DNA from 3 places in the Bacillus thuringiensis genome. Region 2 is predicted to be linked to each of the others. Evidence: predicted binding sites of a transcription regulator. Region 2 holds the regulator's gene; each other region holds the start of a gene.

Region 1 (11,153 bases), 1.4 Mb from region 2:
CACGATCATGCGATATTAAAACAAGTGCTCCTTTATAAGATGAAAGTGCCTTTTCTAATTGCTCTGTACCGACCATATCTAAGTGGCTTGTTGGTTCATCAGCGAATAAAATGCCTGCATTTTGTTCGAGAGCATGGGCAATCTTTAGCCGCATTCGTTCATCGCCGCTCATTACGTCGGTAACGTTTGAAATACTCCATTTTCCTTTTGCAAGGGAAGATGGAGTTTCCGGTAGTTCCTCGCTAAGCTGAGGAATGATGCTGATAGAACTATGATGAGTTACTATGCCTCTGTCGGCTTCTATTTCTTTACTTAATATTTGTAATAACGTAGATTTACCAGCTCCGTTGACTCCGACAATACCTATGCGATCCTGTGCTTGAATTTCCAGTGATGGTAACGTAAATAGTGTGCGATCACCAAAGCTCTTTTCAATATTACTTGCGAATAAAATAGTCATAAAAAAACCTCCCTAGTTTCACTAGAGAGGATAAACGTCGCCCTTGTATGTAAAAAATCGTATATAAATAAACGATTTTTTACATGATCGTTTCGAAAGAAAGTATCGACAAATGGACAGACTAATCCCCTGCTAGTTTTCATCATTTTTGTTCACTATTTGTGATGGATGAAATAAATAAGAGAATTAGAACTTCATTGGTCAAAGTACCTTCCTTTCATAATATTACTTTTATTGTATGCGCATACAAAAGGGTTTGTCAAACTTATTTCTATTTGCTATTTTTGAATTCATTATTATACAATTGTGCTTTTGCCAACGCCTCAGCATCGTTTTTGATTTCATCTAATCCATTCGCATCCCCAATAACATAACCTTCAAATGATGAACCAACAAAATCAAAGATATATTGGAATTGAGCGATAAGCGGTAATGCTTTTAGCTTTGGATTGTCCCCGCCAACGATGACAACATACATTTTTTTGCCTTTCATTTTTTCTTTGAAATGAAGAGATGTATCGCGCAAGCTTTGTGACCAGCGATCAACAAAGTTTTTCATATGTCCACTCATTCCGTACCAATACAATGGTGTAGCAAAGATGATTGTATCGTGCTCTAACATACGCTCGATTAACTGCTCGTAGTCATCATTTACAGGTTGGAATCCTTCTGCATCATGACGCTGATCTATGATTGGGTGGACGATATGATCACGCAAGTAAATTTGTTCTGTTTCAATTCCATCAATCACCATATGTGTTAAAGCTTCTGTATTTCCGTTTTGTCTTGAACTGCCTTGTATAACAAACATGTAATCATCCCTTTTCTTTTGTTTGCTTTAGGAGTGAAACGTGTTTTTGCAAATTCGTTTGAATGCTGGAAAGTAATGAGATTTGCTTTGTTACTTCATTGAGTTTATCTTCGTAAAGCGTAAGGATGCTGCTGCACGGATTGTCGTACAGGTGCGGCTCGATTTCGAGGCAGCGTAGCATCCTTGCTGTCTCGTCTAAATTTAGGCCGAGCTGTAAGTACATTTGGATAAGCTCTACTTTTTCAACGGCACTTTCGTCGAAATCACGATAGCCATTTGCAAGGCGCTTAGAAGGGAGTAATCCTTTTTCTTCATAATGTCTTAGTGATCTTTCGCTAACCCCGGTTTCTTTTGATAATTCTCCAATTCGCAATGCGTTTCACTCCCTTTAAATGTATTGTAAACCTTCACACTAATGTGAAGGTCAATGCTGTTTTTTCGCAAAAGAGTCTACATGATTTAAAAACACCTGAATAGCTTTAGACGGGATGAAATATTTGCCGCGCACGATGGAGAACGGGCGGATGAGTTGTTCATTTGGAACTTCGACGTGGAATAGCTCTTTTGCCAGTAGCTCTTTTCGTACAGTCCAATCAGAAAGGATAGCGATGCCAAGCCCGGCACTAACTGCTTCCTTTACGCTTTGGATACTACTAAATGTAAAGAATCGTTTCATTTTCAAATGGTGTTGATGAATAAAACGATCGCTATAAGCGCGTGTACCAGAACCACTTTCCCTTAATACCCATACTTGATCTTGGAGTGTGCTTTCATTTATTTCATTTGTGCGGAGCAATGGATGATTTGGCGGAACGACAAGCTTCATTTCATCTTGCATAAACGTTTCAACGTCAACATCAGCGTATATGACTTGCCCTTCTACTAGGCCGATATCAATTTGATTAGAGCGAAGGCTTTGCAAAACGTCTTCTGTATTTGAGATGAAAGTATGAACTTCGACGTGTGGATTTTCATTCGCATAGTTAGCCAGTATTTTTGGAAGTAAGTATTCGCCAATTGTGAAACTAGCACCGATGCGAAGAGTTCCTGTTACAACGTTATGTAGTTCGTTAATTTCTTGTTTGGCTTCTTCGTAAAGAGAGAGCATTTGCTTTGCATGTATATATAATATGTTTCCAGCTTCCGTAACTTGGACGTGCTTCGGAGAGCGTTGAATAAGTGTAGTGCCAAATTCGTTTTCTAAGTTGCGTATATGCATACTTACTCCGGGCTGTGAAAGGTTTAATAATTCTGCTGCACGTGAGAAGTGTTTCTGTTCAACGACAGTAACAAAAATTTTTAAAATATCTACGTTCATATAATGGGCTCCTTTCTTTTTCTATCATCTTATCATAAGTATTTCTGATGATAGAGATTTGGTATTGGTATTAAACTTATTATAGAAACTCTCTTATAATGTAAGTAGAAAGAACATGCATGTTCCAATACGATTATTGGGGTGGTACAAGGTGGAACAAACACTTGTTATACAAAAGAAGAAGGGCTTTGGATTTTCGCAAGGAATTGGGATTACATTATTAATCGCAATTGCCGCGAAATATTTAGCAGAGCTTCCATTTTTAAATATTATGGGACAATTAGTAATTGCTATTCTAATTGGGATGGTTTGGCGCGCTGCAATTGGAGTTCCTCATGATGCGATTGCAGGAACGAACTTTGCGAGTAAGAAGTTACTGCGCTTTGGGATCATCTTACTTGGAATGCGATTAAATCTTGTTGATATTGCGAAGGCGGGACCGAAAGTATTGGTCATCGCGGCGGTTGTTATTACATTTACTATTTTTGTTGTATACGGACTAACGAAAGTATTTAAAGTAGAAAAGAAACTTGGGATTTTAACAGCATGCGGTACGGCAATTTGCGGCGCGGCCGCGGTCGTGGCAATTGCACCGCAAGTGAAAGCAAAAGATGACGAAACAGCAGTTGGAGCAGCGATCATCGCAATTTTAGGTACAATATTTACGCTTATTTATACGTTATTATATCCAGTGCTTGGTTTATCTCCATACGGATATGGAGTGTTCTCAGGGGCGACACTGCATGAAATTGCTCACGTAATTGCGGCTGCGGCGCCAGGAGGAAGCACGGCTGTAGATATCGCAGTTATCGTGAAATTAACGCGCGTTGCAATGCTTGTACCAGTAGCGATTTTAATCGGATTATGGTTTGGTAAGAGTGAAGGTAGCGAGGAAAAAAGATCATGGCGCGACCTTCCAATTCCATGGTTCATCTTCGGGTTTTTAGCAATGAGTGCAGTGCATTCGCTTGGGATTATTCCAGAAGTTGTTGCGGGATACATTGTTGTCATTGCTTATATGCTAATCGCAATGGCGATGGCGGGGCTCGGTTTAAATGTAGAGTTTAAAACGTTCCGTAAATTAGGAAGTAAAGCATTCGTGGCAGGACTGATTGGCTCGGTTTGCTTATCGGTTCTTGGATACGTTCTTGTATGGGGATTAGGATTTATGTAAGTAGGACGAAGAAGCTGTTCCAAAAGATATTTTGGGGCAGCTTCTTTCTTATGCTTATGGTGCTACTGATGTTGATATTTGTCGGTAAGTCGATATATTTGGGAAATCGCCGATATAAATGGAGTTGCGCTGATATATTTAAAAAATCGCTGATATAAATTGAATTACTCTTGTACTTTGTTAGAGAAGATATGCAGTGAAATGTTTTTCTAAAATTTGTAAAGATATCTTTACTTTTGAAGGTGGATCCTATGGGTGTGAAAAATAAAATAAAAGAGTTAAGAAAGCAAAATCATATAACACAAGTTGAAATGGCAAAGGCGATGCAGGTGACGCGGCAGACAATCGTGGCGATTGAAAACCATCATTATAACCCGAGTCTAGAGTTATCCTTAAAAATCGCCAAATATTTTGGAGTGAAGGTGGAGGAAATGTTTACGCTAGAGTAAGGGGAGGAAAAATGAACGATACTAAAAAGTTATTTATAGGTGCGACTTTTGGATTGTTTTTAGGAGACATTATAGTTCATATTATGAATCCGGCTATACCAATTTTACCGCTCGTAGTGAGTAACGTTTTAGCAATTGTATTTTTGATAGTGTATGTGTATTACAAAAAACGTAAGTACAAAAAAGAAGAACTTCCCGATATAGATGAGCGAGTAAATGAAAATATAAAAAAGCATGTAAACGTCTCATTTGTATTCGCATTTCTGTTGCTTATTGTTTATATTGTTGCGAGTAAAGCAATAGGCAGGGCTGTTATACCAGTGCAAGAGATATTTATAATATGTAGTTCCTTATTTGCAGGTAGTCTCATTATAGGAGTTATGGTAGGAAAACGAGCATAGCGATAGGGGGAATAAAAAATGCAGGATGAGTTTGAGAGATTTCAGTCAGATAAAGCGTTTAAATATGTAGGGCTATTTTTTACGATTAGTTTAGCGATATGGAGTTTATATAATTTAATTGTTGATGGAAATGCTGGTATGCCGTTTGTTTTATTTGTACTAGGGCAGTGGGTGTATTTTCTTGTGAACTATTGGCCGAAGTGGAAATATAGAAATCGAAAAGAGGTTGATCATGTATGAGTAAGAGAGAGGTCATGAGATTCGTAGGGAGTTTGCTTGTAGCAGGAATTCTTTTAAATACGAGTTTAATGATTTTAAGTATTTCGTAAGGAACTATTTTTATATCGAATGTAGCGCTAGTCATTTTATATGGAATTTCGGAATATAAAGAGCAGAAGCGTTTGAAAGAAGAGGGAGTACCATCGATTGATGAGCGAGTTGTGAACAAGATGAAGTCATATTTTACGATTTGTATTACAAGCTTCGTTTTCTTGTTTATTATGTATCTTTGTGTAAATAAGTATTTAGATAGGCAAGCAGTACATGTAACTGAGCTATTATATATTGCTATTTTTGGTTTATTAATAAGTATCGCATCAACGAGCGTATTAGCAACAAGGGATAATAGATAGAAAAAGGGGAACTGGGATGGGATTACCGGTGTTATGTGTCGCTACAGCTATATTTGCGCTTCTTTGGGGAATGCAAAATTTTTCTCGTAATCCAGTGCCGAGTATTTGTATTATGATTGGTACTGTAGGTTTATCGTATTATTTATTATTATTAGCCCATTATCATAAAACGGCAACGAGTGTTGTTGTTGGAGCACTTATTTTATTTTGTGGGCGCGCCATACAAAAGGGGTTATTTCCATAAAAGCTGTTTATACACTTTGTATAAACAGCTTTTTGTATTTTTTTTACAAAATGCTTGAAAGTGACGTAACGTCATCTTTTATAATGAGGGGGAAGAGGTGATGGTAGTGATTTCAATACAAGAATTGACGAGGGAAACAGGGGTTACAGTACGTACACTACGTTATTATGATCAAATAGATTTATTAAAGCCGAGCGGAAAAACAGAGGGTGGGCATCGGTTATATAGTGAAGCTGACGTTATTCGTTTGCAACAAATTTTATTTTTAAAAGAAATGGGATTTTCATTAAAAGAAGTTGCGAATATGTTAGTAAAAGGTGAGCTGGATTTGAAAAAATCACTTGAAAACCAACTTCGATTTGTACAAGAAGAGCAAAAGAAGTTCAATCGAATGGAGCGTGTTTTACAAGCGGTTGTTTATTCGGTAGATGTAGAGGGAGAACTTGATTGGAAAGTTATGTTTGAACTTATTCAGCTTTCAAAACAGTCTCCTCGTATACGTGAAATATTTCAAAATGAAGTATTTTCAAAGGAAGAACAAAAGTTGCTTCATAATTTGCCGAATATGAGTGAGGAAGATCCGAATGTTTTAGAATGGGTAGATTTATTAAAGCAATTACGTATTTTTATGAAAGAGGGTAAAGAAGCCGCTAGTGATGAGGTACAAAGGGCAATGAAGAGATTAATGCAAAAGTGTTTAGAAATGGCTAATGGTGACGAAGCGTTTTTAGATAAGTTATGGGAAGTTAGAAAATCAAAGGAAGATTCACAGAAAATGAGCATGTATCCAATTGAAGAAGAGTTTTTATTATATATGGATGAAGCTTTTCGTATTTATGATGAAAGGGAGAAGGATAAATGAGCATACTCGCAGAATATCGTTGGTATTTTTTAATTGGGGCAGAGATTATATTTTGGTTATCGGCTATCGGTTTCTTTTTACTCCGTTACGGATTTCGTTTGAAGAAGGCGAGCTTTATTATGGGGATTGTACTCCTCGTAAATGAAGTGTTTATTTTAACATTAGGGGCAGTGGACTATTATCAAACAGGAAAGTTCTCTAATTTTCAAATTATTACTGTAATTATTTTATTGTATGCAGTTTTCTATGGGAAAAAGGATTTGAAGAAGCTTGATATATTTGCGCAAAAGCTAGTTGCGAAATGGCGTAATGAACCAGCGCCTATTATTGAAAAACAGATAGAATTAACAGGTATGGCCTATGCAAAGCAGGAAATAAAAAATTGGGTATTACATCTTGTTTTATTCGTTGGTGTGCACATATTCTTTTTCTTCGCGTATGGATTTATTCCATTTGAACAATGGGGTAATTGGTTAGAATCGGGAATCGTTTTAAATAAAGCTGCAAGTCGCGTGAGCCAAGTGTGGGCGATTATATTTTTAGTTGATACAGCGATTTCATTTTCATATGTGTTTTTTCCGAAGAAGGAGAAAGGAAAAGAAAAGCTACTTTCATAGTTGAAAGTAGCTTTTGGGTATACAAATAATTTTTATAGGAGAGGATGACAATAGGAAAAAGAATCAGTTTTATATGTCTATTTCTTTTTACTTTAGTAGCATGTTCACCATCTAACACTACAATTGATAAGAAGAACGATGTCATTGTAAAGGGAACCAGGATTTCCAATCTAGATAAATTTGAAAAGTTCGTTTTGAATGTCGAGCAAAGGGAAGTTGATAAAATAAGAATTGTACAGTATACCCTTGAAGGGGACCCGATTTTTCAAACGTTAGAGTATAGTGGGAACGATATATTTTATGTGTCAGATAATAGAAAAGACAAATTTGCTGGGAAGGATAAAGGGTTACATAAAGATAGTTGTAAAAGTATTGTTAAAGACCAGCGCGAATCAGGAATCACTTATAGGCTAATAGATTGTACGAATGAAGCTGGGCGCAATGGATATGACTTAGTATATGTACCTAAAAAATAGAGTTAGTAGAGGAAGGAAGTATTTACTCCTTCCTTTTTCTATGTGTATATTGTCGAAAACTTTACCGAATATCTGTTCGTTTTTTTAGGTTTTTTATAGGCATTCGTGGTAAAATAATAATACAGATTTTTATGAGGAGGTCGGATTTTACTTGGAACATCAATTTGAAATTATATCAGCGTATTCCCCGCAAGGTGATCAGCCGGTAGCTATAGAGAAGCTTGTAGAGGGAATTAATAGTGGAAAGAAAAAGCAAGTGTTGCTTGGAGCGACAGGAACGGGTAAGACATTTACGATTTCAAATGTCATTAAAGAAGTGCAAAAGCCAACACTTGTTATGGCTCACAATAAAACGTTAGCAGGACAGTTATATAGTGAGTTGAAAGACTTTTTCCCGAATAATGCAGTTGAGTATTTTGTTAGTTATTACGATTATTATCAGCCGGAAGCGTATGTACCACAAACAGATACGTTTATTGAAAAGGACGCGCAGATTAATGATGAAATTGATAAATTGCGTCACTCAGCAACGTCTGCATTATTTGAACGGGACGATGTAATTATCGTTGCGAGTGTTTCGTGTATATATGGTTTAGGTTCTCCTGAAGAATACCGCGAGTTAGTTGTATCACTTCGAGTTGGTATGGAGAAGGACCGCAATCAATTGCTTCGTGAACTTGTTGATGTACAGTATGGACGTAATGATATTGATTTCAAGCGTGGTACATTCCGTGTGCGCGGAGATGTAGTTGAAATCTTCCCAGCATCACTTGATGAGCATTGTATTCGAATTGAATTTTTCGGTGATGAAATCGATCGTATTCGTGAAGTAAATGCGTTAACAGGTGAAGTATTAGCAGAACGTGATCATGTAGCAATCTTCCCAGCATCTCACTTCGTTACACGTGAAGAGAAAATGAAGGTCGCTATTGAAAATATTGAAAAAGAATTAGAAGAGCGTTTAAAGGAATTAAATGATAACGGTAAGTTGTTAGAAGCGCAGCGTATAGAGCAGCGTACACGTTATGATTTAGAAATGATGCGCGAGATGGGCTTTTGTTCAGGGATTGAAAACTATTCCCGTCATTTAACACTTCGTCCAGCGGGTGCAACACCGTATACGTTATTGGACTATTTCCCGGAAGATTTCTTAATTGTTATGGATGAGTCGCACGTATCAGTGCCACAAGTAAGAGCGATGTATAACGGGGACCAAGCACGTAAGCAAGTGCTTGTGGATCATGGATTCCGTCTGCCGTCAGCTTTAGATAATAGACCGCTCATGTTTGATGAGTTTGAGGAGAAAACGAATCAAGTTATTTACGTTTCGGCGACGCCAGGACCGTACGAGTTAGAGCAGTCACCAGAAGTAATAGAACAAATTATTCGTCCAACAGGGCTTTTAGATCCACCAATCGATATACGACCTATTGAAGGGCAAATTGACGATTTATTAGGAGAGATTCAAGATCGTATTGCAAAAAATGAACGTGTATTAATTACGACTTTAACGAAGAAAATGTCAGAGGATTTAACGGACTACTTAAAAGATGTAGGAATTAAAGTTAACTATCTTCACTCTGAAATTAAAACGTTAGAACGTATTGAAATTATCCGCGATCTTCGCCTTGGTAAGTTTGATGTACTGGTCGGTATTAACTTATTACGAGAAGGATTAGATATTCCAGAAGTATCACTTGTAGCGATTTTAGATGCTGATAAGGAAGGGTTCTTACGTTCAGAGCGCTCATTAATTCAAACAATTGGTCGTGCCGCGCGTAATGAAAACGGCCGAGTTATTATGTACGCAGATCGTATAACAAGATCAATGGGAATTGCAATTGAAGAAACGCAGCGTCGTCGTACTATACAAGAAGCCTACAATAAAGAGCATGGTATTACGCCGAAAACGATTCAAAAAGGCGTACGTGATGTAATCCGTGCAACGACAACTGCTGAAGAGACAGAAACATACGAAGCAACTCCTGCTAAGAAAATGACGAAAAAAGAGCGTGAAAAGACAATTGCGAAGATGGAAGCAGAGATGAAAGAAGCAGCAAAAGCGTTAGACTTCGAGCGTGCAGCTGAACTAAGAGATTTACTATTAGAATTAAAAGCGGAAGGGTGAAAAGAGTGAGTAAGAGCAAGGATTTTATCGTTGTAAAAGGTGCTAGAGCACATAACTTAAAAAATATTGATGTAACCATTCCGAGAAATCAGCTTGTCGTTGTAACGGGATTGTCTGGTTCGGGGAAATCATCATTAGCATTTGATACGATTTATGCAGAAGGGCAGCGCAGATACGTAGAATCGTTATCTGCGTATGCGCGCCAGTTTTTAGGACAAATGGATAAGCCGGATGTAGATACGATTGAAGGATTGTCACCAGCGATTTCAATCGATCAAAAAACGACGAGTCGTAATCCACGTTCAACTGTCGGAACGGTAACGGAGATTTATGATTATTTACGTTTATTATTTGCGCGAATTGGTACGCCAATTTGTCCAAATCATGGGATTGAAATTACATCACAAACAGTAGAGCAGATGGTAGACCGTGTTCTTGAATATCCTGAACGTACGAAATTACAAGTGTTAGCTCCTATCGTTTCTGGTCGTAAAGGTGCACATGTGAAAGTACTTGAAGATATTAAGAAGCAAGGATATGTTCGTGTACGTGTTGATGGTGAAATGCTCGATGTGTCTGAAGAGATTACGTTAGATAAAAATAAGAAGCATTCCATTGAAGTTGTAATTGACCGTATTGTTGTAAAAGAAGGAATCGCAAGCCGTCTTGCTGATTCACTTGAAAGTGCATTAAAGCTTGGCGGAGGCCGAGTTTTAATCGATGTAATGGGAGAAGAGGAACTTCTATTTAGTGAACATCATGCTTGTCCGCATTGTGGTTTTTCAATCGGAGAATTAGAGCCGCGTATGTTCTCATTCAACAGTCCGTTCGGAGCTTGTCCTTCTTGTGATGGACTTGGTTCAAAGCTAGAGGTAGATTTAGAACTTGTTATCCCGAACTGGGATTTATCATTAAATGAACATGCGATTGCACCTTGGGAACCGACAAGTTCACAATACTATCCACAACTTTTACAATCTGTATGTAATCACTACGGCGTTGATATGGATATGCCTGTGAAAGATATACCGAAAGATTTATTTGATAAAGTGTTGTACGGAAGCGGGGAAGAGAAGGTTTATTTCCGCTATGTAAATGAATTCGGTCAAGTAAAGGAAAATGAGATTTTATTTGAAGGTGTTATTCCAAACATTGAACGTCGTTATCGTGAAACGAGTTCCGATTACATTCGTGAGCAAATGGAAAAGTATATGGCAGAACAAGCTTGTCCGAAGTGTAAAGGCGGCCGTTTAAAGCCTGAAAGCTTAGCTGTTTTTGTTGGTGATAAAACGATTGCTGACGTAACGAAGTATTCAGTTCAAGAAGTACAAGAATTTTTCTCGAATGTAGAGCTAACGGAGAAGCAACAAAAAATAGCTCATTTAATTTTAAGAGAAATTCAGGAGCGCGTTGGATTCTTAGTGAACGTTGGTTTAGATTATTTAACGCTAAGTCGTGCGGCTGGTACGTTATCAGGTGGTGAGGCGCAGCGTATTCGTTTAGCGACGCAAATTGGTTCTCGTCTAACTGGCGTACTTTATATTCTTGATGAGCCTTCAATTGGTTTACACCAGCGCGATA
Region 2 (11,153 bases):
GATGAGTAAAGAAGGGTTTCTTAAAGAATTATCAAGTTATCTTAGAAAGTTACCAGAGGAGGAGAGGCAAGATATTTTATCGGATTATGAAGAGCACTTTCAATTTGGGATAGAAGAGGGGAAAACTGAATCAGAAATAATACAGGGCCTTGGTTCTCCGAAAGTAATCGCAAAAGAATTACTTGCGATGTATCGCTTCGATGAAATGAAAAAAAATCCATCGACTTCAAATGTGACAAGAGCTGTTATGGCAGCGATTGGACTTAGTTTGTTTAATTTTATTATTGTGTTAGGCCCGTTAGTCGCAATTATTGCTTTTATATTTTCTTTTTGGATTGGTGGTATTGCTAGTGTAGTAACACCATTTTTCGTGATTGGAAAAGTATTTATGGGTACTTTTATATGGTTGGATCTTTTCGTTAGTATAACGTTTGTTGGAGTAGGTTTATTATTATGTATTATCGCTTTTTATAGTACAAAGTGGTTTAAGAGATTGTGTGTACGATATGTAATATGGAACTTCAAAATGATAAAAGGAGAGTAAATGATGAAAAAACTATTTTTAATCGCTATCGCTTGTATCATTATTGGAGTAATAGGAATTTCCCAAACATATGAAAAAGCAGTACAAACTGCTGAAAAAGGCGATAAAGAAAATATAATTAAAAACGAAACATTAAAAAATATAGAAGTTAAGTTAGATGCCGGGGATATTATTGTCCGAAAATCTCCTGACTCTTCTTTTTATATCAAGCAATCAGGAGATGTACGTAAACAAGAGATTCGTATCGCAGAAGATGGTGACACATTAAAAATTATTGGGGAAAGAGAAAAAGGTGCTTCATTTGATTTTTCTTTTTACGATTTTAGGTTTCAAACGTCTAAATTGACTCTCCTTGTGCCCGAACGCTCCTACCAAGATGTAAAAGTAAATTCATCTGCCGGACAAATCGAAATGAGTGATGTGAAAAGTGATAGCGTAAGTGTTAGAACACTTGCTGGAGAAGTAGAGTTGAAACAAGTAACGGCTAAGAATGTGGAGGGATCGACAAAAGCTGGTGAGGTGAACTTTAAGAAGGTATTAGGGAAAGTGACCGCAAAAACAACAAGTGGGGAAATAAATATTCAAGATCATGATTCTAAGTATAATCTAGAAGCAAGTTCAACTGCGGGAGATATAGATATTACTTTATCGGAAAAACCACAAGATGCGGTAATTACTGGGCAAAGTGCTGCCGGAGATGTAACAATTTTTAATGAAGAAAATAATAACGTAACAATTGGAAATGGTAGTAAAAAGATTAGCGGTAAAACGGCTGCTGGAGATGTGACGATTGAAACTCGCTAATAAGAAATAGAATGTATGGAAATCTATCAAAATACAAAAAAGAAGATAATTACCGTATATAAATAAGGTAATTATCTTCTTTTGTTATTTTTAATGTAAATCACGATATACGCCAATTACTTTCCCGATAACTGACACTTGTTTTAAAATGATAGGTTCTAATGAAGAGTTTTCTGGTTGTAGACGGAAATGGTCTTTTTCTTTATAGAAACGTTTAACAGTTGCTTCGTTATCTTCTGTTAAAGCGACTACAATTTCACCATTATATGCAGACTGTTGTTGGCGAACAACAACTAAATCTCCATCGAAAATACCAGCTTCAATCATACTATCTCCAGAAATACGTAACATGAACACTTGGTCTGCTCCAGCAACAATACTAGCTGGAAGTGGGAAATGTTCCTCTACGCTTTCGACAGCTGTAATTGGTAAACCAGCAGTAACTTTTCCGACAATTGGAACTTGAATAACAGATTGTGTTTCTGTATCGATTCGGTCTACGCCTAAAATTTCAATCGCTCGTGGTTTCGTTGGATCGCGTCGAATGTATCCTTTTTCTTCTAATCGTGATAAATGTCCGTGCACTGTAGAACTAGAAGCGAGGCCGACTGCTTGACCGATTTCACGTACGGAAGGTGGATATCCTTTTTCTTGTACTTTTAGCTTAATAAAGTCGAGAATGTCTTGCTGGCGTTTCGTTAACTTTTCCATGTTTTCTAACACCTCGTTTTCTTTCATTTTTCTTATTAATAAGTATAACATGTGAAAAAACATTCTACAAACATAAGTTCGAACAAATGGCTGATTTATGTTACACTATAGGGAAATAATAGGGAGAAAGAGGGGTTCAAAATGAATGCAATTATTTATGCACGTGTGAGTACAACGAAAGAAGCACAAGAAACATCATTATTACGTCAAAAAGATGAATTATTGCATTTAGCTGAGCGCTATCAAATGAATGTTTCTAAGGTGATTGAAGAGCAGGCTAGTGGATATACAATTGAGCGTGACGGTATATTAGAGGTGTTGGATACAATTCGAGACGAACAAATTGATGTGTTACTTATACAAGATGAAACGCGACTTGGTAGAGGAAATGCGAAAATCGCATTAATGCATTGTTTACATAAAGAAGGTATAAAAGTATATACGCATACACATAATGGTGAATTACAATTGTCGGATTCTGATTCGATGGTATTAGATATTATTGGTATTGTTGAAGAATATCAAAGAAAGATTCATAATTTGAAAATTAAACGAGGTATGCAACGTGCAGTAGAAAAAGGCTATCGTCCAGAAAAAAATTTAAAAAATCGGCATTTAAGTGTAGGAAGAGAGAAAAAAGAAGTGCCAATTGAGGAAATTGTACGTTTGCGAAAAAGTGAACTCACGTTTGAAGAAATTGCAGCAACACTACGTGGATTTGGTCATAATGTTTCAAAGGCGACTGTACATCGTAGATATGTAGAGTATACGAAGCAATTGCTTGATAAAGAAGAGTAACTATTGTATGATAATAATCAGTTTTGATTAGAAGGGGGATTCGAGATGATTAATCACGAACTCGTTGAACGCATTAACTTCTTAGCGAAAAAAGCAAAAGCTGAAGGTTTAACTGAAGAAGAGCAACGTGAGCGTCAATCGCTACGTGAACAATATTTAAAAGGATTTCGTCAAAATATGTTAAACGAACTTAAAGGAATTAAAGTTGTTAACGAAGAAGGTACAGATGTTACACCGACGAAATTAAAAGCTTTAAAAAAGCAAGATAATGCAAAATTAAATTAAAAGATGGGCGAAGCCCATCTTTTTTTATTTGTAAAAATCGTTATTTAATAACTTTCCAGTTGTTATTAACTGTTGCTTCTATCGTTTTATGTTCCAATATATAATTAGCGATAAGTTCAGACATATCTGTTGGTATATCTTTTACTACCGGTTTGTTTTGAAACATAAAGAAATTTCCACCGCCACTTGCACGATAATTATTCATTACAACGTCATATTCTTCATTCATATTAAGAGGAACACTGTTATGCTGTAAAGATTCTACTCTTTCACCAATTGGTTTTGAAATGTTTAATACGTATGAAATCCCTTCCCACATATCGTAATTATAATGTTGTGGCTTTGGTTCTATGTAGGTAGGACTTACGATGATGGACCCATCTGTTTTTAATGTGAAATAAGAAGCAGAGAGTTCAAGAGCATCTTTTATATCTGCTCCAGTTATTCTAATTACTTTTAATGTGTTTGGATAAATATAATTAGAAACGATGTCACGCATTGTTACATGTTCCGGAAAACCTGGAGATGTATTATGGAACAAACTTGTACAAGAAATTGATACATTAGCTATATCCATCTGTATTTTATTTATAAATTCGATAAAAGGATGATCATGCAAACGAGTTTGCATAGCATCTGAAATTTGCATGTCTCCCTGAATGATTCCAATAGGTTGATCAAGCCACTTTTGTGTTTTCTCTTCGTAATCGGCTACCAATGAAATTACATTTTGGTCCGCTTCAACTCCTTGTACAGATAATAATTCAGAAGAGCTCTCTTTTTTCACCCATTTATGTTTTGTTTTTTCGAATGTTACTTTTACTTTTCCAACTGAGTGTCCATTGCATCCGGTCTGTAAAATTGTTATACCGTTAGCCATTGTGTGAGAAATTTCTCGGTGTTGATGACCTGTTAGTAAAAGGTCTATACCTTCAATTTCATGGCACATTGCATATCCTTGGTTTTCACCTGTTAACACTTCAGTCGGTTCCCCAGTTTGTAAATCTCTTTCGAATCCACCGTGATAGGCTACGACTAATAAATCTGGTTTCTCATGTTCGTGAATATAAGAAACCCATTTTTTTGTAGTCTTTAATGCATCTTCAAATAGTAAATCTTTAATGTGATGGGCCTGTTCCCAATTTGGGATGTAATGTGTTGTTACCCCTAAAATAGCAATTTTTATATTGGATTCAATCTGTTTGATTATATAAGGTTTTCCGAAATAGGGTTTTTTTATGTTTTTATCTAAAATATTTGCTGATAGGTACGGGAAGTTCGCAGTAGTCACAGCATTATTTAATATATCCATTCCGTAATTAAATTCATGATTGCCGATAATTGCAGCGTCATACTGTAAGTGATTCGCTAATAAGGACATTGGGTTTTTTTTGTTTTTTTCGTATGTAACATAATGATAAGTAAATGGTGTTCCTTGAATAAAGTCGCCATTATCAATTAAAAGAACGTTTATATTTTGGGAACGTTCTTTTTTTATAAGAGTAGAAATTTTAGCTAAACCAAGTTCTGCTGGGGAGTTATCTTGGTAGTGAATGGGATAAACAGTGCCATGTATATCGCTTGTTAATAAGATGTTTAAAGTTACAGTTTGATTATGTTCCAATATGACTCACCTTTTCTATTGTTATCTTCCAATTAATCATATCAAATATGTGAAGTGAAATTTGATGTGAATGTATAGAATGTGTAAAGATTCTGTAAATAACCAATTGTGTATCAAAATATGTGATATATTTCTTCATGTTTACGGAAGGTATTTATATAACAAGAAAAATGGAGGCATTAATATGTTGAAAAAAGTTTTTGCAATGAGTACAACAGTTGTACTAGCAGCGGGATTATTAAGTGGCTGCGGGACGAAAGAGTCAAGTGCAAGTAAAAATGAAGATACGAAAAAAGGTTATGTACCAAAGACCTTAAATGTTCAATTTGTTCCTTCTCAAAATGCGGATACGTTAGAGGCAAAGGCAAAACCATTGGAAAAGCTATTAAGCGATAAATTAAATATTCCGGTAAAAGTTAGTATTTCAACTAACTACAATACAATTGTAGAAGCGATGGCATCTAAACAAGTTGATGTAGGGTTTTTACCACCAACAGCGTACGTATTAGCACATGAAAAGAAGGCTGCAAATGTAATTTTACAAGCGCAACGTTTTGGAGTAGAGGATGAAACAGGAGCTCCTACAAAAGATTTAGTAGACTATTATAAATCTGAATTTGTTGTTAAAAAAGACTCTAATATAAATAGTGTAAAAGATTTAAAAGGTAAAAAAATTGGTTATCAAGATGTAACATCATCAGCAGGGTATGTATGGCCTGCAGCTGTTCTATTAAAAGAGGGAATTGATCCGCTAAAGGATGTGAAACCTGTTACATTAAAAGGTCATGATCAGTCGCTTATTGCTCTTTTAAATGGTGATGTAGATGCAGCTGTTGTATTCCAAGATGCTCGTAATATTGTAAAAAAAGATTATCCAAATATATTTGATCAAACGAAAATAGTGAAATTTACTGAGAAAATTCCGAACGATACAATTTCTGTACGCTCTGATTTAGATGCAGAGTGGAGTAAGAAATTACAAGATGCTTTCATTGAAATTGGAAAAAATGAGGAAGGCCGTAAAATCATTAAAGAAGTATATTCCCATGAAGGATATATTAAATCTGATGATAGTAAATTTGATATTGTTCGTGAATATGGAAAGACAGTGAAGACGCAATAATACATAGTGAACTGGCGGCTAGCTGGAAGGTGTGAGATTTCAGTTAGTTTGCCGTTTTTTAGTTATTGATAATACATTGAAAGTAGGTAAGATGTGTGATAGAGTTTCGAAATGTTTCCAAAATGTATCCGAATGGCACAAAGGGATTGAATAATATAAATTTAAAGATTCAAAAAGGTGAGTTTATTGTAATGGTCGGGTTATCCGGAGCTGGAAAATCTACACTTCTCAGATCCGTAAATCGTCTTCATGAGATTACAGAAGGAGAAATCTTTATTGAAGGTGAGTCTATTACTGCTGCAAAAGGAAAAGGATTAAGGCGTATGCGCCGAGATATCGGTATGATCTTCCAAAGTTTTAACCTTGTAAAGCGATCAACAGTATTAAAAAATGTATTAGCTGGTCGTGTTGGCTATCATTCCACATTACGTACAACGTTAGGTTTGTTTCCGAAAGAAGATGTGGAGCTCGCATTTCAAGCATTAAAAAGAGTGAATATTTTAGAAAAAGCATATGCACGTGCTGATGAATTATCAGGAGGACAACAGCAACGTGTATCGATAGCTAGAGCATTGGCGCAAGAAGCAAAAATCATATTGGCAGATGAGCCTGTTGCATCGTTAGATCCACTTACGACAAAGCAAGTGCTAGATGATTTGAAAAAAATTAATGAAGATTTTGGAATCACGACAATTGTAAATTTACATTCTATTGATTTGGCTAGACAATATGCGACACGTATTATCGGATTACATGCAGGAGAAATTGTTTTTGACGGTTTAGTAGAAGAAGCAACGGATGAAAAATTTGCTGAAATTTATGGGGACGTTTCTCAGAAAAGCGAATTATTAGAGGTGGCAGTAAAATGAATGACGTGACGATATATTCAAATGAAATACCGAAGCCGCCGAGTAAATTGAAACATATATTAACGTTTATTTTAGTTATTTTAATGCTGTGGAGTAGTAGTGTACAAGTAGATGCATCATTTTCAAAACTGGTAGACGGTTTTCCAAATATGGTAGATCTATTGAAAGAAATGGTGCCACCTGATTGGAGTTATTTTCAAGTTATTACAACAGCGATGTTAGATACAATACGTATGGCGATTATTGGGACGACTTTAGGAGCGATTTTAGCCATTCCACTTGCATTGTTTGCAGCAAGTAATGTGTTTACTAACACATTTTTATACAGTCCAGCTCGAATGATTTTAAATTTTATACGAACGATACCAGATTTATTATTGGCGGCTATTTTCGTAGCAATTTTTGGAATTGGGCCACTTCCAGGTATTTTGGCTCTTACTTTTTTCTCAATTGGACTCGTAGCGAAATTGTTGTATGAATCAATTGAATCAATTGACCCTGGCCCACTAGAAGCGATGACAGCTGTAGGGGCTAATAAGGTGCAATGGATTGTTTATGGAGTCATTCCACAAGTAAAAGCGCACTTTGTTTCCTATGTACTATATACATTTGAGGTGAATGTACGTGCAGCGGCTGTCCTAGGTTTAGTAGGAGCAGGTGGTATTGGACTATATTATGATCGTACACTTGGATTTTTACAATATCAACAAACTGCTTCTATAATTATTTATACCCTTATTGTTGTTTTGTTAATTGACTACATTAGTACGTTGTTGCGGGAGAAACTATAATGAATAGAACGACGATGATTGTTCCAAAACCGAAGAAACCGAGTATATATCGCTGGATTATTTTAATAGCACTTACAGTTGTATATGTATGGGCCTTTTCAGGAGTGCCATTAGAAGGGATAAAGGACACAGCAGGTGAAATCACGAAAGCAATTATGACAGGGATATTGAATCCAGACTGGTCGTATGTATCTTTGCCAGATGGTGAAGATTTATTACATGGATTAATTGATACGTTGGCAATTGCGATATTAGGTACATTTATTTCTGCATTTTTATCTGTTCCGTTTGCCTTTTGGGCGGCAACGAATATGAGTAGTGGAAAATTAACTTCAGGATCTGGGAAATTTGTACTTAGTTTTGTTCGTACGTTTCCTGAATTAGTTATGGCTCTTTTATTTATAAAAGCTGTTGGTCCAGGCTCTTTTGCAGGAGTATTAGCCTTAGGATTACATTCTATTGGAATGTTAGGGAAACTATATTCAGAAGGAATTGAAAACATAGATAAAGGACCGACGGAAGCGTTACTAGCAACAGGAGCAAATCGTTTTCAAATACTTTGGTATGCAGTGTTACCACAAGTGTTACCGGATTTTCTATCGTATACGTTATACAGATTTGAAATTAATGTACGATCCGCTGCGATTTTAGGGGTTATTGGAGCAGGAGGGATTGGTACACCGTTAATTTTTGCGCTGAGTTCACGGAATTGGTCTCGTGTTGGGATTATTTTATTAGGTATCATTTTAATGGTAATTATAATTGATTTGATTTCAAGTTCGATTCGGAAACGGATTGTTTAACTTATTTGAAAAGCATCGAAGTTAGATGCTTTTTTGTGTTTTTAAAAACATATTGAAAAAAGTAAGTATAGAAAAGAAGTTTGTATAAATATACAGATAATTCTCTTTCTTTTTAAAATAAAAATAATGAAAAAGTATGTCATATTGAATGCCCATACATTCCCGGAAACATTGATTTTTTTATAAAAAACCAAAAAAATATCAACATATTTGTCGATACATGTTGTATAATCTTGCGTGGGAAGCTATCATATAAATGTATAAAACGTTTACTAATATAAGCGAAGGGAAGAATAGCATGTCACATTCAATCGAACAACTTTCTATCAACACGATTCGCACATTATCCATCGATGCGATTGAAAAAGCAAACTCTGGTCACCCAGGAATGCCAATGGGTGCAGCACCAATGGCTTATACATTATGGACTCAATTTATGAAACACAATCCAAATAACCCAACGTGGTTTAACCGTGATCGTTTCGTATTATCTGCAGGTCATGGTTCAATGTTATTATACAGCCTACTTCACCTATCTGGTTATGATGTAACAATGGATGACTTAAAGAACTTCCGTCAATGGGGAAGCAAAACTCCAGGACATCCTGAGTACGGTCATACAGCTGGTGTAGATGCAACGACTGGTCCACTTGGACAAGGTATTGCAACTGCTGTAGGTATGGCAATGGCTGAAAGACATTTAGCTGCTAAATATAACCGTGATGCGTATAATGTAGTAGATCATTATACATACGCTATTTGTGGTGATGGAGATTTAATGGAAGGCGTTTCTGCTGAAGCATCTTCATTAGCTGCTCATTTACAATTAGGTCGCCTTGTTGTGCTTTATGATTCAAACGATATTTCATTAGATGGCGATTTAAATCGTTCATTCTCTGAAAGTGTAGAAGATCGTTACAAAGCATACGGATGGCAAGTAATCCGTGTTGAGGATGGAAACGATATTGAAGCAATCGCGAAAGCAATTGAAGAAGCGAAAGCTGACGAAAAACGCCCAACGCTAATTGAAGTAAGAACGACAATTGGTTTCGGTTCTCCAAACAAATCAGGAAAATCAGCTTCACATGGTTCTCCACTTGGCGTAGAAGAAACAAAATTAACGAAAGAAGCATATGCTTGGACTGCTGAGCAAGACTTCCACGTAGCAGAAGAGGTATACGACAACTTCCGTAAAACAGTACAAGATGTTGGTGAAACTACGCAAGCAGAGTGGAACACTATGCTAGGTGAATATGCACAAGCATACCCAGAATTAGCAAACGAATTCCAAGCAGCAATGAACGGTCAACTTCCAGAAGGTTGGGAGCAAAACTTACCAACTTATGAATTAGGATCAAAAGCAGCAACTCGTAATTCTTCTGGTACTGTAATTAATGCAATTGCAGAGTCTGTACCATCATTCTTCGGTGGATCTGCTGACCTTGCTGGTTCTAACAAAACATACATGAATAACGAAAAAGACTTTACAAGAGACGATTACAGCGGTAAAAACATTTGGTACGGTGTACGTGAGTTCGCAATGGGTGCAGCAATGAACGGTATTGCACTACATGGCGGTTTAAAAACTTACGGTGGTACGTTCTTCGTATTCTCTGATTACTTACGTCCAGCAATTCGCCTTGCAGCATTAATGCAATTGCCAGTAACGTATGTATTCACACATGACAGTATCGCTGTTGGTGAAGATGGTCCAACACATGAACCAATCGAGCAATTAGCAGCGCTTCGTGCAATGCCAAACGTTTCTGTTATCCGTCCAGCTGATGGTAACGAATCTGTTGCAGCTTGGAGACTAGCTTTAGAATCTACAAACAAACCAACTGCTTTAGTATTAACTCGTCAAGACCTTCCAACATTAGAAGGTGCAAAAGATGATACGTATGAAAAAGTAGCAAAAGGTGCATATGTAGTTTCTGCAAGCAAGAAAGAAACGGCTGATGTAATCTTACTTGCAACTGGATCTGAAGTAAGCCTAGCTGTTGAAGCTCAAAAAGCATTAGCAGTAGACGGCGTTGACGCATCTGTTGTCAGCATGCCATCTATGGATCGCTTTGAAGCTCAAACTGCAGAGTACAAAGAATCTGTATTACCAAAAGCAGTAACAAAACGTTTCGCAATCGAAATGGGTGCTACATTCGGATGGCACCGTTACGTAGGTCTTGAAGGAGATGTGTTAGGTATCGATACATTCGGTGCTTCTGCTCCTGGTGAGAAGATTATGGAAGAGTATGGATTTACTGTAGAGAACGTTGTTCGTAAAGTAAAAGAAATGCTTTAATGATTTCAGAAAAATCTCTCCGGCATGGAGAGGTTTTTCTATGTAAATGAGTTTTTTCGACAGAAAAAGTTTTTTATCTCTCCGCATTCAGACAATCATTGCAAATTTTCTTATATATAATGAAGAGAAAAGGTTGTCCAGATTGGGAGTGGAAAAATGAAAACGTATGAATTGTATTTAATTCAAGAGGATATTGCGAAAGCTTATTTTGGTCGTGAATATTTGTTTTTTGATTTATTTGCTCGATTTTCAGAATCTGGGTCCCTTTCGGAGAAAAAAGTGTTATATAAGCAAATGATGTATATAACGATGCCATTGCAAGTAATGAAAATTCATCATAAATTAGAACAAGCTTTGCGCGTTCTTGGTAAATATGATAGAACACATCATACACATACACTTTATATGGGAGCGGAGTACGGCGAAATAATGGTGAAACCGCACTATATTCGTATGAATACCTCTGGAAATGTCTCTATGGAAACGACTTTCTTTGAGGTGT
Region 3 (11,153 bases), 490 kb from region 2:
TGAAAGGAAAAGAAAAAGGCTGTGAACAAGTAGGGATTTACTCAGAGCTAATTGAACTTCCTGAAACAATTACTGAGGAACGTTTGCTTGCTGAAATCGATCGCTTAAATGGCGATGACCGTATTAATGGCATATTAGTGCAATTACCTTTACCAAAACATATTGAAGAAAAAGCTATCATTGAAAGAATTTCACCAGAAAAGGATGTAGACGGATTTCACCCAATCAGCGTGGGACGTATGATGACGGGACAAGATACATTCCTTCCATGTACACCGCATGGTATTGTAGAATTAGTAAAAGAAACAAATCTTGATATTTCTGGAAAACATGTAGTAGTAATTGGAAGAAGTAATATTGTCGGTAAACCAGTGGGGCAATTGTTTTTAAATGAAAATGCAACTGTCACATATTGTCATTCTAAGACGCAAAATATGAAAGAGTTATCGAAGTTAGCTGATATTTTAATCGTAGCTGTTGGACGACCTAAAATGATAACAGCGGATTATATTAAAGAAGGAGCGGTTGTAATTGACGTTGGTGTTAACCGTTTAGAAACAGGAAAACTTTGTGGTGATGTTGACTTTGACAACGTGTTAGATGTTGCGGGTTACATTACACCTGTGCCAAAGGGTGTTGGTCCAATGACAATCACAATGCTTCTTCATAATACTGTTGAATCTGCAAAACGTGAAGGTGTCGTTTGTAAATAATTTGAGTCGGCTATGAGGAGAGAGAAATGGAGAAGCAATATTTAACCGTTACAGCGTTAACACGCTATATAAAAACAAAAATAGAATATGATCCGCATTTGCAGTCTGTTTGGTTAAAAGGTGAAATTTCCAACTTTAAAAATCATAGCCGTGGCCACATGTATTTTACATTGAAAGATGAAAATGCAAGAATCGCAGCGGTTATGTTTGCGGGTCATAATCGTAATATTAAATTCAAACCTGAAAATGGGATGAAGGTACTCGTGAAAGGGAAAATCTCTGTTTACGAGGCGAGTGGTTCTTATCAAATTTATATTCAAGACATGCAGCCTGACGGAGTCGGAAATTTACATTTAGCGTACGAACAGTTAAAAGTTCGTTTAGAAGAAGAAGGACTTTTTTCTCAAGTTTATAAAAAAACAATTCCTCCTTACGCTAAAACAATAGGTGTAATTACGTCGCCAACAGGAGCAGCGATTCGTGATATTATAACAACGATTAAACGTCGTTATCCAATTGGGAATGTTATTGTATTTCCGGTACTTGTACAAGGGGAGTCAGCGGCTCCCTCGATTGTACAAGCGATTCGTACAGCGAATGAAATGGGAGAGATAGATGTACTAATCGTTGGTCGTGGTGGAGGTTCTATTGAGGAATTATGGGCTTTCAATGAGGAAATGGTTGCAAGAGCAATCTTTAAGAGTGAAATTCCTATTATTTCGGCAGTAGGCCATGAAACGGATTTTACAATCGCAGATTTTGTTGCAGATTTACGCGCGCCAACACCGACTGCAGCAGCTGAGCTAGCAGCACCTAACATTATAGAGTTACAAGAAAAGGTATTACAAAGAACTCTGAGATTGCAAAGAGCAATGAAAGAGTTAGTACATAAAAAAGAAGAAAAACTACAAGTGTTGCAAAAATCGTATGCGTTCCGTTATCCAAGACAAGTATATGAGCAAAAGGAAGAGCAATTAGATAGAGCGCTAGAACAGCTTGTTTTAGCGAAAGAGCGCTATATTGATAAAAAGGTGAATCAGTTAAAGCAACTTTCATTTTATTTAGAGAAGCACCACCCATCTCAAAAAATTATGCAAACGAAGGTAGCTGTTGAAACGTTGCAAAAGCAATTACAACGTGAAATGCAAACGTTACTTCAAACGAAAGAATTTGCTTTTGTAAGAGCTGCTCAAAAACTTGAAGCGTTAAGTCCGCTTAAAGTAATGATGAGAGGGTACGGGCTTGTATATGATGAAGAGAAGCAAGTGTTAAAAAGTGTGAAAGATGTAAGCCTTGGAGATGCTGTTTCAGTTCAATTACAAGATGGAATACTAGATTGTAGTGTATCAGGCATAGAGGAGCGTGAATTGAATAATGGAAAATAAATTAAGCTTTGAAGAGGCAATTTCGCAACTTGAGCATCTTGTTTCTAAGCTAGAACAAGGTGACGTACCTTTAGAAGAAGCGATTTCTTATTTTAAAGAGGGTATGGAATTATCTAAGCTTTGTGATGAGAAGTTGAAGAATGTACAAGAACAAATGGCAGTTATTCTTGGGGAAGATGGAGAGCTTGAACCGTTTACTGCTTTAGGAGATGAAGCATAGTGACGATTGCTTTTGATACTTTTTTGAAGGAAAGTAAAACTTTCGTAGAAGAGAAACTTGTAAGCTATGCAAATGAATTACAATGTCCAAATGTACTTCGTGAAGCGATGGCATATTCTTTGGAAGCGGGTGGAAAACGTCTCCGCCCGTTACTTTTGTTTGCAACATTACAAGCGTTTGGGAAAGAAAGAAATCTTGGAGTAGGTGCAGCTTGTGCTCTTGAAATGATTCATACATATTCGTTAGTTCATGACGATTTACCTTGTATGGATGATGATGATTTAAGAAGAGGAAAGCCCACAAATCACAAAGTATTTGGTGAAGCGATGGCAGTTTTAGCAGGAGATGGCTTATTGACGTATGCTTTTCAAGTTATTATGGCATATGAACAAAAAGAAATTTCAGCCGAAAAAAAAGTAAGACTTGTACTTGAACTTGCAAAAGCAGCAGGACCAGAAGGAATGGTTGGCGGACAAGTGGCAGATATGGAAGCTGAAGGGAAACGCCTTACGATTGATGAATTGGAGTACATCCATAAACATAAGACCGGAAAACTGCTTGAATTTGCTGTACTTGCGGGTGCGATACTTTCTGATGCGACAGAAGAGCAAGAAGAAAGGTTGCTTACGTTTGCCAAATATATCGGTCTAGCTTTCCAAATTCGAGATGATATTTTAGATGTCGAAGGAACCGAAGAAGAGATTGGAAAACCGATTGGTAGCGATCTTTCTAATGAAAAGAGCACATATACGACGTTGTTTACTGTAGATAGAGCAAAGGATATTTTAGAAGAAACAATTGCAGAAGCAAAAGGTGCGATTAGCTCCTTGCAATTACAAGATGAATATTTACTATCTATTTGCGATTTGATTGCAAAACGTAATAACTAATATAACAGCGTTTTCATTTGTTGAGTCATTCATCATTTTATGATATAAATGTAGGAAAAGGTTTTTCTTTTCTTGTTATTGGCAAAAATATATGTAGATTACATTGCCGTTATCACTTCGTGTTAGCGGCTATTTTTTTCATCGCCTAAAGAAATATGGTTTATAATAGGATTAAGGCGCAATAGACTGGTTAATAGCGGGACAAGACGAAAAATAGAAAAGAGAATTTCTTGTTTTGTGTAAATGTTTTTTATAATATTTGACATGTTGACAGATTATGAAATGAAAGTGAGTGATCCATGTGGATCTAACGCAAATTCAAAACCCTAGTTTTTTGAAAGATATGTCTATCAGTGAACTAGAGGGATTGAGTGAGGATATTCGTAAGTTTTTAATTGAAGAGCTCTCTCAAACAGGTGGACATATTGCACCTAATTTAGGTGTAGTAGAACTCACAATTGCTCTGCATAAATTATTTGATAGCCCGCAAGATAAATTTTTATGGGATGTAGGACATCAATCCTATGTACATAAAATTTTAACTGGACGCGCGAAAGAGTTTGGTACATTAAGGCAATATCAAGGTCTATGTGGTTTTCCGAAACGTTGCGAAAGTGAGCACGATGTATGGGAAACTGGTCATAGCTCAACGTCGTTATCGGCTGCAATGGGAATGGCTCTGGCACGTGATTTAAAGAAAACGAAAGAATATGTTATACCAATTATTGGGGATGGTGCTTTAACAGGCGGAATGGCTTTAGAGGCATTGAACCATATTGGACATGAAAAAACAGACATGATTGTTATTTTGAATGATAATGAAATGTCGATTGCACCAAACGTTGGTGCGCTTCATAATGTACTCGGTCGTTTACGTACAGCAGGAAAATATCACTGGGTAAAAGATGAATTAGAGTATATATTAAAGAAAATCCCAGCAGTTGGTGGGAAAGTGGCTGCGACAGCAGAGAAAATAAAAGATAGTCTTAAATATTTACTAGTATCTGGTGTCTTTTTCGAAGAGTTAGGCTTTACATATTTAGGTCCAGTCGATGGGCATGATTATGAAAAGTTATTCGAAACGTTGCAATATGCAAAGAAAACAAAAGGTCCAGTACTTGTTCACGTTATTACGAAAAAAGGAAAAGGTTATAAACCGGCTGAGAGTGACGTTATTGGAACTTGGCATGGAACAGGACCTTATAAAATTGAATCAGGTGACTTCGTTAAGCCGAAAGAAGTTGCACCAGCATGGAGTGCTGTTGTTAGTGAAACAGTACTTAAGCTAGCGAGAGCGGATGAGCGTATCGTAGCAATTACACCTGCAATGCCTGTTGGATCAAAACTTGAGAAATTCCAAAAAGAATTCCCAGATCGTATGATTGATGTAGGTATTGCAGAGCAGCATGCTACAACAATGGCAGCAGGTATGGCAACGCAAGGAATGAAGCCATTCTTAGCAATTTATTCGACATTTTTACAAAGAGCATATGACCAAGTTGTTCATGATATATGCCGCCAAAACTTAAATGTTTTCATCGGAATAGATCGCTCGGGATTAGTAGGAGCAGATGGTGAAACGCATCAAGGTGTATTTGACATCTCATTCTTACGTCACTTGCCAAATATGGTGCTTATGATGCCGAAAGATGAAAATGAAGGGCAACATTTAGTTTATACGGCAATGCAATATGAAGATGGACCAATCGCACTGCGTTATGCGCGCGGTAATGGACTTGGCGTTCCTATGGATGAAGAATTAAAGGCGATTCCAATCGGTACGTGGGAGACGTTAAAAGAGGGTACACAAGCAGCTATTTTAACGTTTGGTACGACAATACCAATGGCAATGGAAGCCGCTGAGCGTCTTGAAAAAGCTGGAGTTTCAGTGAAAGTAGTGAATGCTCGCTTTATTAAACCAATGGATGAAGCATATTTACATGATCTTCTAGGAAAGAATATACCGATTTTAACGATTGAAGAAGCTTGTTTAATCGGTGGTTTTGGAACAGGAGTAGTTGAATTTGCATCTGAAAATGGTTACCATAGTGCATTAGTTGAACGAATGGGTATTCCAGACCGCTTCATAGAGCACGGAAGTGTAACAAAATTATTAGAAGAAATTGGTTTAACGACAGATGCTGTTGTAGACCGTATTCATACAATGATTCCATCAAAACAAAAAAGGGCGTAACAAATGAGCGTAAAAAAAGAAAGAGTAGATGTACTATTAGTAGAGCGAGGACTTATAGAAACGCGTGAGAAAGCAAAGCGCGCCGTTATGGCCGGACTCGTATATGCAAATGAAATGAGACTTGATAAGCCAGGAGAGAAAATCTCGCAAGATACTGAGATTACGGTGAAGGGGCAAGTTATGCCGTATGTAAGTCGTGGTGGTTATAAACTTGAAAAGGCATTAGAGACATTTCATCTTGATTTACAAGATAAAGTTATGATAGATATTGGTTCATCAACTGGTGGCTTTACAGATTGCGCACTTCAAAATGGAGCGAAATTATCTTATGCATTAGATGTAGGATACAATCAACTAGCGTGGAAATTACGTCAAGATGAGCGTGTTGTTGTAATGGAACGAACAAACTTCCGTTACGTGACACCAGCAGACTTAGAACGTGGTTTACCTCAATTTGCAAGTATTGATGTTTCATTTATATCATTAAAGCTTATACTGCCGGTTTTAAAAACAATGCTTATGCCTAACGGAGATGTAGCAGCATTAATTAAACCGCAGTTTGAAGCTGGAAGAGAGCAAGTTGGGAAAAAAGGTATCGTTCGTGATAGAAAAGTACATGAAGCTGTTGTGGAAATGATTGTCGATTTTGCTTTAAAAGAGGGCTATGATGTGGAAGGTTTAACATTCTCACCAATTACGGGTGGGGATGGTAATATTGAATTTTTAATTCATCTGAAATGGCATGGTGAACGTGAGAATGGCGAAAATCATTCTCCGATTTCTATAGAGCAAGTTGTTACAGAAGCGCATGACGTTCTAAAACAAAAAGGGAAAGGGGAATAACATATGTTGTTCCTCTTTTTGTTGTAATTGTATAATGATTGTAAAAACAATTGTGTACAAGAAACGAATTATAAGTTAACATAAATAAGTGAAGTATACCAATGTTTAAACTATGGTAAGAGATAGTGTGAGGTGCAAATGTATGAATAAAGGTCAGCGCCATATTAAAATCAGGGAAATTATTGCAAACAAAGAAATTGAAACACAAGATGAATTAGTTGATATTTTACGTAATGAGGGATTTAATGTAACGCAAGCAACAGTATCGCGCGATATTAAAGAACTGCACTTAGTGAAGGTGCCATTACATGATGGGCGCTATAAATATAGCTTGCCAGCCGATCAACGATTTAACCCGTTACAAAAATTAAAACGAAATCTAGTGGATTCATTTGTAAAATTAGACACGGCAGGACATATGCTTGTGCTAAAAACATTGCCTGGTAACGCTCATTCACTTGGAGCACTTATTGATCATTTAGAGTGGGATGAGATCATCGGAACCATCTGTGGTGATGATACTTGCTTAATTATTTGCCGTACACCTGACGATACAGGTGTTGTCTCTGATCGTTTCTTAAATATGTTGTAACAAAAAATCTTGTTTGCTTTCCATCGTAAAGTGGGAAGTGAACAAGATATTTTTATTGGTTAAAAATATGATTTTTCTAATTGTAATATAATATTTTGTATGCATAAAGTTAGAAAATAGATGGATTGACCCGTAAAACAAATGTTTGGTACAATGAAGCGGGTTAGAAGAGTATATACATACAAATATATAGCATGATTATTTGAATGAAGAACTGAGAAAATCCTTTAGTAAGGGATTATTTTATAACGAGGTGAATGGGGCATTGTTATCGGAATTATCGATTAGAAACTTTGCTATTATTGAAGCATTAAATATTTCTTTTCAAAAAGGTTTAACGGTTTTAAGCGGTGAAACAGGGGCCGGAAAATCGATTATTATTGATGCAATTAGTTTACTTGTAGGTGGCCGTGGGTCAGCAGAGTTTGTTCGATATGGAACAGAAAAGGCTGAGATTGAAGGGCTGTTTTATGTTGAAGATGAGAAGCATCCATGTATTGAAAAGGCAGAAGAGTTAGATATAGAAATAGAAGATGGCATGATTATTTTGAAGCGTGATATTGCTGCGAACGGGAAGAGTGTATGTCGTGTAAATGGGAAGCTTGTTACACTTAGCATATTAAAAGAAATTGGGAAAACACTTGTTGATATTCATGGACAGCATGAAACGCAAGATTTAATGAATGAAGAACGACATCTGTTTATGCTTGATCACTTTGATGGGGATCGAATCGTTAAACAACTAGACATATATCAAAATGTATACGCTGACTATGAAAAATTAAAAAAACAATTAAAATCGTTAAGTGAAAATGAACAACAAATGGCACATCGCTTAGATTTAATTCAATTTCAGCATGAAGAAATTCGCAAAGCTGATTTAAAGATGGATGAAGAAAATGAATTAACTGAGGAACGATTGCAAATTTCTAATTTTGAAAAGATTTATAAAGCATTAGGTGATGCATATCGTTCGTTAAGTGCTGACGGACAAGGATTAGATAATGTAAGAAGCGCAATGGGACAAATGGAAAGTATTACACATTTAGATGAAATGTATCAAGAGAATCATGATTCAATTGCAAATAGCTATTACTTGTTAGAAGAGGTTGCATATCAACTGAGAGAAAAGCTCGATATGATGGAATATGATCCAAATCGTTTAGATGAAATCGAAACACGTTTGAATGAAATTCGTATGCTGAAGAGAAAATATGGAAATACTGTAGAAGAGATTTTAGCGTATGCTGATAAAATTGAACAGGAAATTTTTACGATTGAAAATAAAGACGTTCATATTGAAACGACGAAGAAACAGTTGAAGGAATTAGAAAGTGTTATTCTGAAAGAAGCAACGTTGTTAAGTAATATGCGTCATGAGCTTGCAGAACATCTTACAAATGCAATTCATCAGGAATTAAAAGAATTATATATGGAAAAAACGAAATTTGAAGTGAGAATTATGAAGAGAGAAGGAAATGCAGAAGAGCCCCTTGTGGAAGGTGCACCGGTAAGACTTACGGCGGATGGTTACGATCATGTGGAATTTTATATTTCAACGAACCCAGGAGAGCCGTTAAAACCACTTTCAAAGGTTGCTTCTGGCGGAGAGTTATCTCGTATCATTTTAGCTTTAAAAAGCATTTTTTCTAAGCATCAAGGGGTTGCATCTGTTATTTTTGATGAAGTGGATACGGGTGTAAGTGGCCGGGTTGCACAGGCTATTGCGGAAAAAATTTATCGAGTATCAGTAAACTCGCAAGTACTTTGTATTACGCACTTACCTCAAGTAGCTTCAATGGCGGATTCGCATTTATTTATTCGAAAACAAGTAGCGAATGATCGGACAATTACATCAGTTACTGTTTTAACTATGGAGGATAAAGTAACAGAAATAGCTCGAATGATTTCTGGTGTGGAAATTACAGATTTAACGACAGAGCATGCGAAAGAATTACTTACGCAAGCGCATCATTTTAAACAGACAGCAGAGGCTATCCAGTAATGGATAGCTTTTTTTCTCAAATGACGATTTCTTAATTCTTCCGGTTATAAATAAAGCACTGCAAGGAGAGATTAAAAAGTGAAGCCAAAAGGCTGAATGTGGGGTAGGAGCGAGGAGAGTGAACAAGTTGAAATTAGAAAAATTTCGAAAAATAATAGGTCTTTGTCTCCTTGTTTCTTTAGTTTTTATTGGATGTTTTAAACCGCTTCGAACGTTTATTTCATCACCGAAACAACTTGTTGTTTTTGAGGGACAACAATCAGAAATATCATCATTACCAGTTTTCAAAGCTTCATCCACAAATCGTCATGTGTTTACAGTGAGTTCGAATGAACAAAAACAAGGACTTATGGTAAATTCTCATCAAAATGGTGAAGCTGATATGGTATTTCAGCTTGCTGGTTTTCCAGTGAAAAAAGTAAATGTGAAAGTGTTAAAAGATTTTAAGGTGATTCCAGGTGGACAATCAATTGGTGTGAAATTAAATACAAAAGGTGTACTTGTTGTAGGCCATCATTTAATTCAAACTGAAAAAGGTAAAATATCTCCTGGTGAAACAGCAGGTGTACAAATTGGAGATATGATTACTGAAATTAATGGTAAAACAATTGAAAGAATGAGTGATGTAGCACCGTTTATTCATAATAGTGGAGAAACAGGTGAACCGCTTAATCTTGTATTGTTAAGAGATGGAAAATATATTCGCACGAAACTAACGCCACAAAAAGACAACGGTGAGTCGTCTTATCGAATTGGCTTGTATATTCGTGATTCGGCAGCTGGAATTGGAACAATGACATTTGTTCATCCGGATTCTATGAAATACGGGGCGCTTGGTCATGTTATTTCTGATAATGATACAAAAAAGCCGATTCAAGTCGAAGATGGACAAATTATGCGCTCGACAGTTACATCAATTGAAAGAGGTAGTCATGGGAATCCAGGGGAGAAATTAGCAAGATTCTCACCTGATCGTGAAGTGATTGGCAATATTACAATTAATAGTCCATATGGTATTTTTGGAAAATTAAATACAAATATGAAAAACGGTATAATGGATAAAGCAATGCCTATCGCATTATCTCATCAAGTAAAAGAAGGGCCGGCAAAAATATTAACAGTTATTGATCAAGATAAAGTAGAAGCGTTTGATATTGAAGTTGTTAGTACAGTGCAGCAAAAATTTCCAGCCACAAAGGGTATGGTCATAAAAGTAACAGATAAGCGCCTATTAGCGAAAACGGGCGGTATCGTACAAGGAATGAGTGGAAGTCCAATTGTACAAAATGGAAAAGTGATTGGTGCTGTTACACATGTATTTGTAAATGATCCAACATCAGGATATGGTGTTCATATTGAATGGATGTTACATCAAGCTGGAATTAATATTTATGATCAAGAGAAAAAAGCGAGCTAATACATATTAGCTCGTTTTTTCTGTTGAAAAATTCGTTGAAATTTTGTAAAAGCTCCGCAAGAGGTGTTTTTTGTTGTAAAATAAAAGAAAAGGGTTGAACGTTTCGTTGTATTTCTATGATGGAATGTGTTGCGAAAGGGAATAAATGAACGATAAACATATTTTTTTGTGATTTTATCGGAAAGTAAGAAACTTTAAAAGGGAATTTTCACACAATTGTCGAACAATTCATGTAGCCTAGAAGGATACACATGTCGGAGAATCGATTCGGTAAGGGAGGAAAAGCTGTGGAGAAAATTAAAGTATGTCTTGTGGATGATAATAAAGAACTAGTATCAATGTTAGAGAGCTATGTAGCCGCTCAAGATGATATGGAAGTAATCGGTATTGCTTATAATGGTCAAGAGTGTTTAAACTTATTAACAGATAAGCAACCTGATGTACTCGTTTTAGACATTATTATGCCACATTTAGATGGGTTAGCTGTATTGGAAAAAATGCGACATATTGAAAGGTTAAGACAGCCTAGCGTAATTATGTTGACAGCATTTGGGCAAGAAGATGTGACGAAAAAAGCAGTTGACTTAGGTGCCTCATATTTCATATTAAAACCATTTGATATGGAGAATTTAACGAGTCATATTCGTCAAGTGAGTGGTAAAGCAAACGCTATGATTAAACGTCCACTACCATCATTCCGATCAGCAACAACAGTAGATGGAAAACCGAAAAACTTAGATGCGAGTATTACGAGTATCATTCATGAAATTGGTGTACCCGCTCATATTAAAGGATATATGTATTTACGAGAAGCAATCTCCATGGTATACAACGATATCGAATTATTAGGATCGATTACGAAAGTATTGTATCCAGATATCGCAAAGAAATATA

The links. The regulator LexA, encoded in region 2, represses DNA repair genes until DNA is damaged. The targets are predictions, from matches to a motif close to CGAACATATGTTCG.
Region 1: a site for LexA is predicted at 7,510-7,523, ahead of uvrB (excinuclease ABC subunit B). Genes of this name have one in related genera too.
Region 3: a site for LexA is predicted at 6,972-6,985, ahead of recN (DNA repair protein RecN). Genes of this name have one in related genera too.

What each region holds. Positions count from the first base shown of each region.
Region 1 covers NZ_CP012099.1:4,938,738-4,949,890, reverse strand. The annotation lists gene abc-f (ribosomal protection-like ABC-F family protein) at 1-460, opposite strand, end outside; gene AC241_RS25670 (flavodoxin family protein) at 732-1,271, opposite strand; gene AC241_RS25665 (MerR family transcriptional regulator) at 1,276-1,644, opposite strand; gene AC241_RS25660 (LysR family transcriptional regulator) at 1,696-2,589, opposite strand; gene AC241_RS25655 (YeiH family protein) at 2,741-3,763, shown strand; gene AC241_RS25650 (helix-turn-helix transcriptional regulator) at 4,015-4,212, shown strand; gene AC241_RS25645 (hypothetical protein) at 4,224-4,613, shown strand; gene AC241_RS25640 (hypothetical protein) at 4,632-4,853, shown strand; gene AC241_RS25635 (ATPase) at 4,949-5,245, shown strand; gene AC241_RS25630 (hypothetical protein) at 5,262-5,489, shown strand; gene AC241_RS25625 (MerR family transcriptional regulator) at 5,590-6,351, shown strand; gene AC241_RS25620 (hypothetical protein) at 6,348-6,968, shown strand; gene AC241_RS25615 (DUF4362 domain-containing protein) at 7,013-7,444, shown strand; gene uvrB (excinuclease ABC subunit B) at 7,596-9,572, shown strand; gene uvrA (excinuclease ABC subunit UvrA) at 9,578-11,153, shown strand, end outside.
Region 2 covers NZ_CP012099.1:3,542,040-3,553,192, reverse strand. The annotation lists gene AC241_RS18215 (PadR family transcriptional regulator) at 1-9, shown strand, start outside; gene AC241_RS18210 (DUF1700 domain-containing protein) at 2-544, shown strand; gene AC241_RS18205 (DUF4097 family beta strand repeat-containing protein) at 545-1,348, shown strand; gene lexA (transcriptional repressor LexA) at 1,439-2,059, opposite strand; gene AC241_RS18195 (YneB family resolvase-like protein) at 2,201-2,857, shown strand; gene AC241_RS18190 (DUF896 domain-containing protein) at 2,903-3,142, shown strand; gene AC241_RS18185 (bifunctional metallophosphatase/5'-nucleotidase) at 3,183-4,766, opposite strand; gene AC241_RS18180 (phosphate/phosphite/phosphonate ABC transporter substrate-binding protein) at 4,951-5,889, shown strand; gene phnC (phosphonate ABC transporter ATP-binding protein) at 5,985-6,758, shown strand; gene phnE (phosphonate ABC transporter, permease protein PhnE) at 6,755-7,549, shown strand; gene phnE (phosphonate ABC transporter, permease protein PhnE) at 7,549-8,352, shown strand; gene tkt (transketolase) at 8,651-10,651, shown strand; gene sirA (sporulation inhibitor of replication protein SirA) at 10,808-11,153, shown strand, end outside.
Region 3 covers NZ_CP012099.1:4,027,653-4,038,805, reverse strand. The annotation lists gene folD (bifunctional methylenetetrahydrofolate dehydrogenase/methenyltetrahydrofolate cyclohydrolase FolD) at 1-713, shown strand, start outside; gene xseA (exodeoxyribonuclease VII large subunit) at 740-2,098, shown strand; gene xseB (exodeoxyribonuclease VII small subunit) at 2,088-2,318, shown strand; gene ispA ((2E,6E)-farnesyl diphosphate synthase) at 2,318-3,208, shown strand; gene dxs (1-deoxy-D-xylulose-5-phosphate synthase) at 3,510-5,402, shown strand; gene AC241_RS20695 (TlyA family RNA methyltransferase) at 5,406-6,245, shown strand; gene argR (arginine repressor ArgR) at 6,388-6,837, shown strand; gene recN (DNA repair protein RecN) at 7,103-8,842, shown strand; gene spoIVB (SpoIVB peptidase) at 8,961-10,259, shown strand; gene spo0A (sporulation transcription factor Spo0A) at 10,547-11,153, shown strand, end outside.